2 regions of the Escherichia sp. E4742 genome follow, and region 1 is predicted to be linked to the other one. Evidence: predicted binding sites of a transcription regulator. Region 1 holds the regulator's gene; the other holds the start of a gene.
The links. Region 1 encodes PurR, which represses purine synthesis genes. Its sites were predicted from a motif close to CANGCAAACGTTTGCNTG; they were not measured.
Positions count from the first base shown of each region.

Region 2: a site for PurR is predicted at 2,422-2,439, ahead of cvpA (colicin V production protein). Genes of this name have one in related genera too.

Region 1 covers NZ_CP040443.1:4,769,562-4,775,950, reverse strand. The annotation lists gene punC (purine nucleoside transporter PunC) at 1-169, opposite strand, end outside; gene punR (DNA-binding transcriptional activator PunR) at 282-1,214, shown strand; gene purR (HTH-type transcriptional repressor PurR) at 1,211-2,236, opposite strand; gene cydH (cytochrome bd-I accessory subunit CydH) at 2,535-2,624, shown strand; gene FEM44_RS23215 (MFS transporter) at 2,790-3,959, shown strand; gene sodB (superoxide dismutase [Fe]) at 4,115-4,696, opposite strand; gene FEM44_RS23205 (C40 family peptidase) at 4,825-5,655, opposite strand; gene grxD (monothiol glutaredoxin 4) at 5,990-6,337, shown strand; gene FEM44_RS23195 (ATP-dependent helicase) at 6,386-6,389, opposite strand, start outside.
Region 2 covers NZ_CP040443.1:360,507-366,895, forward strand. The annotation lists gene ubiX (flavin prenyltransferase UbiX) at 1-229, opposite strand, end outside; gene purF (amidophosphoribosyltransferase) at 324-1,841, opposite strand; gene cvpA (colicin V production protein) at 1,878-2,366, opposite strand; gene dedD (cell division protein DedD) at 2,716-3,378, opposite strand; gene folC (bifunctional tetrahydrofolate synthase/dihydrofolate synthase) at 3,368-4,636, opposite strand; gene accD (acetyl-CoA carboxylase, carboxyltransferase subunit beta) at 4,710-5,624, opposite strand; gene FEM44_RS01765 (DedA family protein) at 5,780-6,389, opposite strand, start outside.

The DNA of each region.
Region 1 (6,389 bases):
CAGCGGCAAAACCGGCAAGGAACAGACTAAGGCTGGCACTGACAGCAGACGCAGGCGTTTGCAGGTCGGCCTGAATGGCGGCGAAAGCAGGCAGATACATATCGGTTGCCAGAAAACCGAGTACGCTCAAACCCGCCAGCCAGACTAAAAATCTTTTCCCAGGTTGCATGTATATTCTCTAAATTCCTCAATTAAACACCGTCGCAAAGTGTAGGGAGTGAAATTCCTGTTGTGAAACGGTAATATTTGATGACTGGTTTCAAAAATTTTGCAGGCAAACTATGTGGTCTGAATATTCTCTCGAAGTGGTTGATGCAGTGGCGCGAAATGGCAGCTTTAGCGCTGCAGCCCAGGAGTTGCATCGCGTTCCTTCTGCGGTCAGCTATACCGTGCGTCAGCTGGAAGAGTGGCTGGCGGTGCCGCTGTTTGAACGGCGTCATCGTGACGTGGAACTGACCGCTGCCGGGGCGTGGTTTCTCAAAGAAGGGCGCTCTGTTGTCAAAAAAATGCAGATCACCCGCCAACAATGTCAGCAGATAGCGAACGGCTGGCGCGGTCAATTAGCTATCGCGGTAGATAATATTGTCAGGCCAGAACGCACGCGGCAGATGATTGTTGATTTCTATCGCCATTTTGATGACGTCGAACTTCTGGTTTTTCAGGAAGTGTTCAACGGCGTCTGGGATGCGCTTTCCGACGGGCGCGTGGAACTGGCGATTGGCGCGACACGAGCGATTCCGGTCGGTGGCCGTTACGCCTTCCGGGATATGGGAATGTTGAGCTGGAGTTGCGTTGTTGCCAGTCATCATCCGCTTGCGTCGATGAATGGGCCGCTCAGCGATGACACGTTGCGCAACTGGCCGTCGCTTGTGCGCGAAGACACGTCGCGGACGTTGCCCAAACGAATTACCTGGCTGCTGGATAACCAAAAAAGGCTTGTCGTACCTGACTGGGAATCATCGGCAACCTGTATCTCGGCCGGTTTATGCATTGGCATGGTGCCTACGCATTTCGCCAAACCGTGGCTTAATGAGGGAAAATGGGTGGCGTTAGAACTGGAAAATCCATTCCCTGATTCGGCATGTTGCCTGACATGGCAGCAGAATGATATGTCGCCAGCGTTAACCTGGTTGCTGGAGTATCTCGGCGATAGTGAGACGCTGAATAAGGAGTGGCTGCGGGAGCCGGAAGAGACTCCCGCAACGGATGATTAACGACGATAGTCGCGGAACGGACCGTCAGCCACGGAGCGGCGTTCAATAAGCCGCGGATGAACTTCGATAGACTGCGGTTCTTCGCGTTTGTTGACGATACGGTCCAACAGCATGTTGAACGCCGTTTCGCCCAGTGAATCTTTTGGCTGATGGATAGTGGTCAGCGCCGGGGTAAAGTAGCGGGCGTTGCGTACGTTATCATAACCGATCAGCGAAACATCCTGTGGTACGCGCAGACCCATTTCATCAGCAGCGCAAAGTGCGCCCATTGCCATGATATCGCCACCACAGAAAACCGCAGTAGGGCGGTGTGGCTGCGACAGGATTTGTTGCATGGCGCGATAACCCGATTCAGGTTCAAAGTCACCCTGCACAATCCAGTTTTCTGGCACCTTGATCATCGCTTCTTCCATCGCCTTCATAAACCCTGCCAGACGACCCGCGCCGGTATTACGTTCCAGAGGGCCAGGGATGACACCAATTTCGCGATGGCCGCGTTCGATCAGATAGCGTCCGGCCATGTAGCCGCCTTCAAACGCGTTATCGATGACCGCATCGGTAAAGTCGGCTTTTGCTTCGCCCCAGTCCATTACCACCATCGGGATATGGCGATACTCTTCCAGCATCGCCAGCAACGGTTCCGGATACTCAGAACACATGACCAGCAGGCCATCGACGCGTTTTTGCGCCATCATCGACAGATAGGCTCTCTGTTTCTCCAGATTGTTCCACGCGTTGCCGAGGATCAGCGTGTAACCTTTCTGGAAGCAATTTTTTTCAACCGCTTCGATGATCTCCGCGAAATAGGCTGCTTCGCTGCTGGTCGCCAGCAAGCCGATAGACTTGGTATGGTTAACCTTCAGGCTACGCGCTACCGCGCTAGGGGAGTAGTGTAATTCTTTAATCGCTGCCCACACGGCGTTGCGCGTTTCTTCAGCGACGAAACGAGTTTTGTTTATAACGTGTGACACAGTTGTAGTGGAAACGTTTGCTCGCTTCGCTACATCTTTTATTGTTGCCATTCCATTTCACTCCAGACCCTAACTTCAGCTCCTGCAAAATCGCAAGGTAAACGTTTGCCTTTACACACCTTACGCGCAACAAAAGTGTTGCGGTACGCCGGAAAAACGACACAGAGCGTCAGGAAGGGGTCAATGGCCAGTACGCAAATAGTGTAAGCGTGGAATTTTGGCCGATCTTGATGAAAAGGGGAAGTGGTAAAAACACTTATCATTATAAATGGCGGGAGATTTTTTCTTCACAGTGTGTAAAAATGCGTAATATCACTTTTTGTAGGGTAATAAAAAAGGAGAAAACTTGATGAGTACCGACCTTAAATTTTCACTGGTAACAACCATTATTGTCCTCGGTTTGATCGTGGCCGTAGGTTTGACTGCCGCGCTGCACTGATTTCCCTTCGAGGGAGCGCATCCTCCCTCGCACTCTCTTCCCTTTTGTTAGCAAAATGGCAAAAGTGTTTTCTCTTTTTGTTATTTTCAATTTTTTGTGATTGCTGTCATGCTTTCGCCACTTTGATGAATATCGTGTAATGACGCGAAGAGGTGGAGATTAGACATGAAAATTAACTATCCGTTGTTGGCGCTGGCAGTTGGCGCGTTTGGTATCGGGACAACGGAGTTCTCGCCAATGGGCCTTTTACCCGTCATTGCGCGCGGTGTGGATGTCTCGATTCCTGCTGCGGGCATGTTAATCAGCGCCTATGCGGTTGGCGTGATGGTTGGCGCGCCGCTGATGACATTACTGCTGTCTCATCGCGCCAGGCGCAGTGCGCTTATTTTCCTGATGGCCATTTTCACTCTTGGCAACGTGCTTTCCGCCATCGCGCCGGATTATATGACGCTGATGCTTTCACGCATTCTGACCAGTCTGAATCACGGGGCATTCTTTGGTTTGGGTTCAGTCGTGGCCGCAAGCGTTGTGCCTAAACACAAACAGGCCAGCGCTGTCGCCACTATGTTTATGGGCTTAACTCTGGCAAATATTGGCGGTGTTCCTGCGGCGACCTGGCTTGGCGAAACTATTGGCTGGCGGATGTCGTTTCTGGCAACGGCGGGGCTGGGCGTAATTTCAATGATTAGCCTGTTCTTCTCGTTACCGAAAGGCGGCGCAGGAGCTCGACCGGAAGTGAAAAAAGAGCTGGCTGTATTGATGCGTCCGCAGGTGTTATCAGCCTTGCTGACGACGGTACTGGGGGCTGGCGCAATGTTTACCCTCTACACCTATATTTCACCAGTACTGCAAAGTATCACCCACGCAACGCCGGTGTTCGTAACAGCCATGCTGGTGCTGATTGGCGTCGGGTTTTCTATCGGTAACTATTTAGGCGGTAAACTGGCAGATCGTTCGGTCAACGGCACGCTGAAAGGCTTTTTGTTGCTGCTGATGGTGATTATGCTGGCGATTCCGTTCCTGGCGCGTAATGAGTTTGGTGCGGCTATCAGCATGGTGGTGTGGGGCGCAGCAACTTTTGCGGTTGTACCACCGTTACAGATGCGTGTGATGCGAGTTGCCAGCGAAGCGCCGGGGCTGTCTTCCTCAGTGAATATTGGTGCCTTTAACCTGGGCAATGCTCTGGGTGCCGCGGCAGGTGGCGCAGTGATTTCGGGTGGTCTGGGGTACAGTTTTGTGCCGGTGATGGGGGCGATTGTCGCAGGACTGGCATTGTTGCTGGTGTTTATGTCAGCCAGAAAACAACCTGAAGCAGTTTGCGTTGCCAACAGCTAATAAAACAAAACGCAGAAGGGGATACCTTCTGCGTTACAGTTTGCAGGCAAATTACGTTTTATCTTGCCGCAAGCGCCTTAACCGACCTACATTGGTGATCCGCGTAGGCCAGATAAGCGTAGCGCGTCAGGCAATGTTGCATTTGCCATCAGTTATTATGCAGCGAGATTTTTCGCTACGAATTCCCAGTTCACCAGCGCCCAGAAGTGCTCCAGATAGCCAGGACGCGCATTGCGATAGTCGATGTAATAAGCGTGTTCCCAGACATCAACGGTCAGCAGCGGGGTCGCATCGGTGGTCAGCGGAGTACCAGCATTAGAGGTAGAAACGATAGCCAGTTTGCCATCGCTGTTTTTCACCAGCCAGGTCCAGCCAGAACCAAAGTTTTTGATTGCAGCGTCAGTAAATTGTGCTTTGAAATCGGCAAAGCTACCGAAAGATGCGGCGATAGCTTCAGCGACTTCGCCAGTCGGTTCGCCACCGGCGTTCGGTGCCAGGCAGTTCCAGTAGAAAGTGTGGTTCCAGACCTGAGCTGCGTTGTTGAATACGCCACCTTCAGAGCTGCGAATAATCTCTTCCAGTGATTTACCTTCAAACTCGGTGCCTTTAATCAGGTTGTTCAGGTTAGTGACGTAAGTCTGATGATGTTTGCCGTAGTGATACTCAATGGTTTCCGCAGAAATGTGTGGAACCAGAGCGTCTTTAGCATATGGTAGTGCAGGTAATTCGAATGACATTGCTACTCTCCTTTATTATTCATTGGTATACGCACAATAGCCTTATTGTGAGTACGGATAGGGTAGCAAATTAAAAGGTGATACAAAAGATGAACTTACCCTGTTGCCTTAACAACAGGGTAAAAGATTTAGCGAAGTGTTTTTGGGGTCATTACCCGACGAGCGCCAACATAGTGACGTTGCCAGTAATCTTCACTTAACGACGTGATTTGAATTTCCTGGCCACTGCGTGGTGACTGAATAAATTTACCATTGCCAACGTACACGCCTACGTGATCGGCAGTCCCACGTCCTTGCGTGCGGAAAAAGACCAGGTCGCCGTTTTTCAGTTCACTGCGATCGATGGGTGCCGCATCGCGCAGGTGATACATTTCGTTTGCCGTGCGCGGAATACGGATCTTAACCAGGTCTTTATAAGCGTAATAAACCAGCCCACTGCAATCAAAACCGGTACGCGGTGAGCTGCCGCCCCAACGATATGGCTTGCCAATTTGCTGCATCAGTTTATTCATCGCCACTTTAGTGGCTTTCTGAACTTTGGCTTTGTGCGCGTCGGCAATAGTGCCAGGGGCGGCATTTTTGACTTTCACGCAATGCGACTTATTGCCCTTTCGTTTGGTGCACTTTTCCGTAAAGCTGGCAGACGCCGTTTTAGTGACAACATTTTTGCTGCGAGTTTTAGCGTTTTTAGAAGCGGTAATGGAGGATTTTTTAACGGAAGAAGCGGTTTTACTTTTGGTCGTACTTTTACTGGCGACTTTTTTGGCGGTTTTCAGACTGGCTTTATTATTGGTCTTTTTGGTGGTTGCCGTGCTTTTCTTTTTATCTGCTTTTTTGGTGATGTGAGTGGTAGCAGAACTCTCCCTGGCTTGCTTGGAAGCATAGGCCATAGGCATTAAAGGCAGGGTGGTAAAAAGTAAAGCACAGAGCGTGATCGAAATACGGTTTATCCGCGCCACTGAGCGTCCCTCTGTTAAGGCAGGTCTATCATGCCTGCGTCTGATTTACAAAACTTGATGATTCTAATGCATAGAAGAAGGGAAAGTTAATAGCTTTTATTGTTAAAAAATATATTTCGTCGGTGAGCGCAAAAAGATGCAGCAGTGAAAACTAAAAATGGTCATAAATACGCCAGTTTGCAGCGCAATAGAGAAGAAACGAATATTTGAAATGCAACATTTAGAGCAAAGGGATAAAATAGCAAAAGCGTGATGAAAATGTTATTTTCCGATGCCGCACTGACCCGCTACAATGTCAGATTACTGCCGTAAAGAAGTTTGAGGAAGCAAGACAATGAGCACCACTATCGAAAAAATCCAACGCCAGATTGCTGAAAACCCGATCCTGCTGTACATGAAAGGTTCACCGAAACTGCCGAGCTGCGGTTTCTCTGCCCAGGCAGTCCAGGCGCTTGCCGCATGTGGCGAACGTTTTGCCTATGTTGATATCCTGCAGAATCCGGACATTCGTGCGGAACTGCCGAAATACGCTAACTGGCCGACTTTCCCGCAACTGTGGGTTGACGGCGAACTGGTAGGCGGCTGTGATATCGTGATCGAAATGTATCAGCGTGGCGAACTGCAGCAGCTGATCAAAGAAACTGCTGCTAAATACAAGTCTGAAGAGCCGGATGCTGAATAATCCGTCCCGCAATACTGACGGATGCTAACCGGCATCCGTCAGTGCGTTTTAT
Region 2 (6,389 bases), 710 kb from region 1:
AAGAACCAGAAGAGATGCTGGCAGCAATATCGCGCGCATCATGAGTTACATCGGCTAACGCCTGCACTTCGCGCAGGGAAAAATCCGTTTCGAGGGATAAGGTCTGGCGCGCCGCCTGGCTCATAACCAGATGCGTTTCGATGTCTGCAACATCGCGCAGAACCTGTAATAAGCGCACGCCATAAATCGCGCCGCTGGCACCACTGATGCCTACAATGAGTCGTTTCATAGAGAGTTGCCCTGTCAGACTTGCAGGCAGACTTTGCAGGATTTCGGCGGGAGTTGCAAGTCAGGGTGCCAGACTGGCACCCTGAGTGAAGGCATCATCCTTCGTTATGCATTTCCAGGTTTTCCACTTCGTTCTGACGTTGCAATGCTTTGGCGTCGTCATTACGTAAAGTATCGAGAAAATCGAGATAGCCCTGATCAACATCTTTGGTGACGTAGACGCCGTTGAACACCGAGCATTCAAACTGCTGAATATCCGGATTTTCAGCACGAACAGCTTCGATCAGATCGTTGAGGTCCTGGAAAATCAAACCGTCAGCACCGATGATCTGGCGAATTTCATCCACTTCACGGCCGTGAGCGATCAGCTCCGTGGCACTCGGCATATCAATACCATAAACGTTCGGGAAGCGAATCTCTGGTGCCGCAGAGGCGAGGTACACTTTCTTCGCTCCGGCTTCGCGTGCCATCTCGATAATTTGTTCAGAGGTGGTGCCGCGCACGATGGAGTCATCAACCAGCAGGACGTTTTTATCGCGGAACTCAGCGCGGTTGGCGTTCAATTTACGGCGCACAGATTTACGACGCAGCTGCTGACCCGGCATGATGAAGGTACGACCAACATAGCGGTTTTTAACAAAGCCCTGGCGGTACGGTTTGCCCAGAATTCGGGCAATTTCCAACGCGATATCGCAGGAAGTTTCCGGGATTGGAATAACCACGTCGATATCCAGATCTTCCCATTCACGGGCAATTTTCTCGCCCAGTTTCGTGCCCATATTCACACGCGCGCTGTAAACGGAAATTTTGTCGATGAACGAGTCAGGACGGGCAAAGTAAACATACTCAAACAGGCACGGATTGCTGACCGGATTGTCAGCACACTGACGGGTAAACAACTGCCCTTCTTCAGTGATGTAAATCGCTTCGCCTGGGGCGACGTCACGCAGGAACTCAAAGCCCAGCGTATCGAGCGCAACGCTTTCGGAAGCGACCATATATTCTGTGCGATTATCGTCAATATCACGTTTTCCCAGTACCAGCGGACGAATCCCGTTAGGATCGCGGAAAGCAACCATGCCGTGGCCGATAATCATCGCCACACAGGCATACGCGCCGCGAATTTGGCGGTTAGTCGCGGCAATGGCGGAGAAAATATTATCGGCTTCCAGCGGGTAGTGGCGGAAGTTATCCAGCTCGCTGGCGAAGATATTAAGCAGAATTTCCGAGTCGGAAGTGGTGTTGATGTGGCGGCGTTTTTCTTCAAACAGTTTTTTACGCAACTCGTGAGCGTTGGTCAGATTGCCGTTGTGGGCAAGCGTAATACCATACGGAGAGTTAACGTAAAACGGCTGCGCTTCAGAGGCACTGGAGCTGCCAGCCGTAGGGTAACGCACATGACCAATGCCCATATTGCCCTGCAAACGCTGCATATGGCGAGCTTCAAATACATCGCTCACCAGCCCGTTCGCTTTACGCAAACGGAAGCAGTTATTGGCATCTATGGTGATGATGCCGGCGGCATCCTGACCGCGATGCTGAAGCACCGTTAAGGCATCATAAATCGACTGGTTAACCGGCATAACACCGGCGATACCGACAATACCGCACATACGTCTTTTTCCTCGTTAAGCCACATCTCAGAGCACTTACGCCCTGGGCAAGAAACTTGACGAGCTTTGCAGATAATCAAAAAACCATCTGATGATAAAACTGAACTGCGGGATCAGTTGTGATTTACTCCAGTCTTCGCTTTTCGACACTCCAGTAAAGGAGTCGAGAAAGAAGAGAATGGCAGCAACAATCAACACACCGCGCAACGCACCGAAACAGACGCCCAGCACCCGATCGGTGCCTGACAATCCCGTTTTCTCCACCAGCTGGCCTATCACGAAGTTCACGATAGCACCAACGATCAGGGTAGCGATAAACAGTACCGCGATGGCAATCCCATTTCGAACCAGTTCGTCTTCAAAGCCCGTAAACCAGACTGACAGGTAAGTGTAGTAATGACTGGCAACAAAGAAAGCACAACCCCATGTCACCAGCGATAACGCTTCACGAACAAAGCCGCGGATCAGGCTAACCAGAGAGGAAAAAGCAATCACCGCGATTATGGCGTAATCAATCCAGACCATATGTGTCCCACGATTTTACGCCCTGTCATCCTGTTCGGGGCGCATTCTAACAGAAAAAGAAAACGTTTGCGTAGGGATTTCCTTCCCGCGCATCAATAAAAATGGCGCTGAAAAAATATTCAACGCCATCGACTTTTTATGCCTTTGCGGCACCGGGCAATCATTGTCGGATGCGGCGTGAACGCCTTATCCGACCTACGGTTCTATCCCTGCGTAGGCCTGATAAGACGCGCTGGCGTCACATCAGGCAACGGCTGTCGGATGCGGCGTGAACGCCTTATCCGACCTACGGTACTGCTCCAGCACAGGCCTGATAAGACATGCTGGCGTCGCATCAGGTAAAACCGTATTAATTCGGCGTGTAGCCCATAACCACGCCGCTCAAACCAGAGATCTGCTTCAGTTCGCCAAGCGATCCTTTCAGCTTATCTTTTGAGGCATCTGGCCCCACGAGAATACGGGTGATTTTACCCTGCACTGGCGTCGACGGCGAAGTATAAACCCGATATCCCGCGCCACGCAGCTTACCGACAATCTCATTCACTTTATCGGCATTTTTCAGCGCGCCCAGTTGCACAACATAGGCTTTACCCGTCGGCGCTGCTTTTTCTTCAACAACCGGCTTCGGTTCTGGCTTCGGCGGGGGCGGCACTTCAACCTTCGGCTTAGGCGGATCCACCGGTTTCGGTTTCGGTGGAGCGACTGGTGCAGGCTCCGGTTCAAACACGGTATTATTGGCCGCAATGGTTGTCGGGTCGAGCGAAGGCGCTGCGGCATCACCTGCCCGCACCTCTTCTGCCGCGCCTTCTGGCGGCTGTGTCGGCAACGCCTGAGTGGCGGCTGGCATCATATCTGGCTCGTCACGATCGCCCGCTTTCGGCACCAGCGGGATCGCTGCGAACTCATCCTGATAATGTTTTTTCTGCCCATCAAGCAATCCTGGAAGCACAATAACTCCCAGAGCTACCAGCACAATAGTGCCAACTAACCGATTCTGAAACTTACTCGCCACCGCTTCTCCTCGCGTCAATCACTTCCATGACATGTGCGACCGTATGGAACGAACCACACACCAGCACGGTATCTTCCGGTTTAGCGTCCGCCATTGCGGCTTCCCATGCCTGCGCAACGCTATCGAATGGTTTGCCGTTCCCCAGATGCTCAAGCAATCGTGCTGCCGTGGCACCGCGCGGCCCTTCCAGTGGCGCACAATACCAGTCATCAACCACGCTTTTCAACCAGGCCAGTGTTCCGGCAATATCTTTATCATGTAGCATACCGATAACCGCCAGCACGCGCCCGTTTTTCGGTAACGCTTTCATGCGTCCGGTAAGATATTCCGCCGCATGAGGATTATGGGCGACATCAAAAATAACGCGTGGCGTCTCGCTCACAATCTGGAAACGTCCAGGCAAAATTGCGCTGGCAATACCGTCGCGAATTGCCTTTTCACTGACTTCCAGGCCGCTGGCACGCAGTGCCGCCAGCGCTGTTGCGGCATTCGGTTGCGGGACAAGTGGCAACGGTAACCCCGCCAGCGTGCCGTGAGCGTCGGTAAATGACCAGTCATGGTCAGTGACTGAATAATTCCACTCAACGCCACAACGTTGCAACAGTGCGCCTTTCTCCTGTGCTACATCGGCAATGGTGTAAGGCATTTCCGGTTCACCGACGATCGCCGGTTTTTCACTGCGGAAGATCCCCGCTTTCTCACGACCAATGCTTTCACGATCTGGCCCCAGCCAGTCGGTATGATCCAGCGCAATACTGGTCACCACGGCAACATCAGCATCGACAATGTTAGTCGCATCCAGACGACCGCCCAGACCTACTTCCAGAATCACCACATCGAGTTGCGCCTCTTTGAACAACCACAATGCCGACAGCGTACCGTATTCAAAATAAGTCAGAGAAATATCGCCGCGCTCGGCCTCAATCTCGGCAAAAGAAGCCGTATGGGCCGACTCCGCCAGTTCTTTGCCCTGTATACGAACGCGCTCGGTATAACGCACCAGATGCGGCGAACTGTAGACCCCCACCCTGTACCCTGCCGCCATCAGAATCGACTCCAGCGTACGGCAGGTCGTGCCTTTGCCATTAGTTCCCGCAACGGTAAACACAAACGGTGCAGGTTTAAGGACGCCAAGACGCGCCGCAACCAGGCTGACGCGATCAAGGCCGAGATCGATAGTTTTACTGTGCAGGTTTTCCAGATAAGAAAGCCACGAAGCCAGAGGCGACGCGGCTTGAGGAGTGCGTTTGATAATCATGGTATCCGCTGATTCGTTACGGGGAGAATAAATAGCAAAAGGGCAGAGCCAGTGGCCCTGCCCTTATCAGTTATCAGGCCTCTGGTTCCTGATCCGGCACCGGTGGCACCACTTCGCCTTCACGCGGCGCATCAGGATTAGGCGCTGGCAGATTCATCAGCTTCGCCAGAATGCTAGCCAGTTTCAGGCGCATTTCCGGTCGACGGACGATCATATCGATGGCGCCTTTCTCGATCAGGAATTCACTGCGCTGGAATCCTGGCGGCAGTTTTTCGCGAACGGTCTGTTCGATAACGCGCGGACCGGCAAAGCCGATTAACGCTTTCGGTTCAGCAATATTGAGATCGCCCAGCATCGCGAAGCTTGCAGAAACACCGCCCATAGTCGGGTCGGTCAGTACAGAAATGTACGGTAACCCGCGCTCCTGCATTTTCGCCAGTGCCGCAGAGGTTTTCGCCATCTGCATCAGCGACATTAACGCTTCCTGCATACGTGCGCCACCAGAAGCGGAGAAGCAGATCAGCGGGCAGTTATCTTCCAGCGCTTGCTCAACGGCACGCACGAAACGAGCGCCAACCACTGAACCCATTGAACCGCCCATAAAGGCGAATTCGAATGCCGCAGCGACAACCGGCATACCGTACAGAGTGCCTTTCATCACCACCAGCGCGTCTTTTTCGCCGGTTTCTTTCTGCGCAGAGGCCAGACGGTCTTTATACTTTTTGGAGTCACGGAACTTCAGCACATCTTTCGGCTCAAGCTCGCTACCCAGCTCCACAAGGCTGCCTTCATCTAACAAGCTATGCAGGCGGTTACGCGCCGACATACGCATGTGATGGTCACACTTCGGACAGACCTCAAGATTACGTTCCAGTTCAGCGCGGTATAAAACCTGACCGCAGCTATCACACTTAGTCCACACACCTTCAGGAATGCTCGCCTTGCGGGTGGGAGTAATGTTGCTTTTAATTCGTTCAATCCAGCTCATTAGGGACCTTTCTGTCTGAACCTGGTTCGATGCCAGTTTTATCTTTGGGGACGCATAATGCCATTTTTGCCCCCAACAGACCATGAATGTTGCACATTAAAACATAACAGCCCGAAACTTTGGATAAAAAAGTGGTCGAACCGCGGAGTTACTTTTTATTTTGCGGCGCGGGCCGCAGCGCGTTTGTGACGGATAATTTCGATGACGCCCGGCAAAATGGAAACCACAATAATACCGACGATCAGCAGCTTAAGGTTATCCTGAACCATCGGGATTGTACCGAAGAAATAACCTGCATAGGTAAAAAGCAGTACCCATAACAGTGCGCCGATCACGTTATAAGCGGCGAAATGACGGTACGACATGTGGCCCATACCCGCAACGAACGGGGCGAACGTTCTGACGATAGGCACAAAACGAGCGAGAATAATGGTTTTGCCGCCATGTTTCTCATAAAACTGGTGCGTTTTGTCGAGATAACTGCGACGGAAAATTTTCGAATTGGGGTTACTGAATAACTTCTCACCGAACAGTCGCCCAATGGTGTAGTTGACCGCATCACCCACAATTGCAGCAATCAACATCAGTACCACCATCATATGGACGTTGAGATCATTAGTCTCCAGAGATGCCAACGCGCCAGCGACAAACAGCAACGAATCACCAGGCAGGAATGGCGTTACCACAAGCCCGGTTTCACAGAACAGAATCAAAAACAGAATGGCATAAACCCAGACGCCGTACTCTGCGACCAGCTCAGCCAGA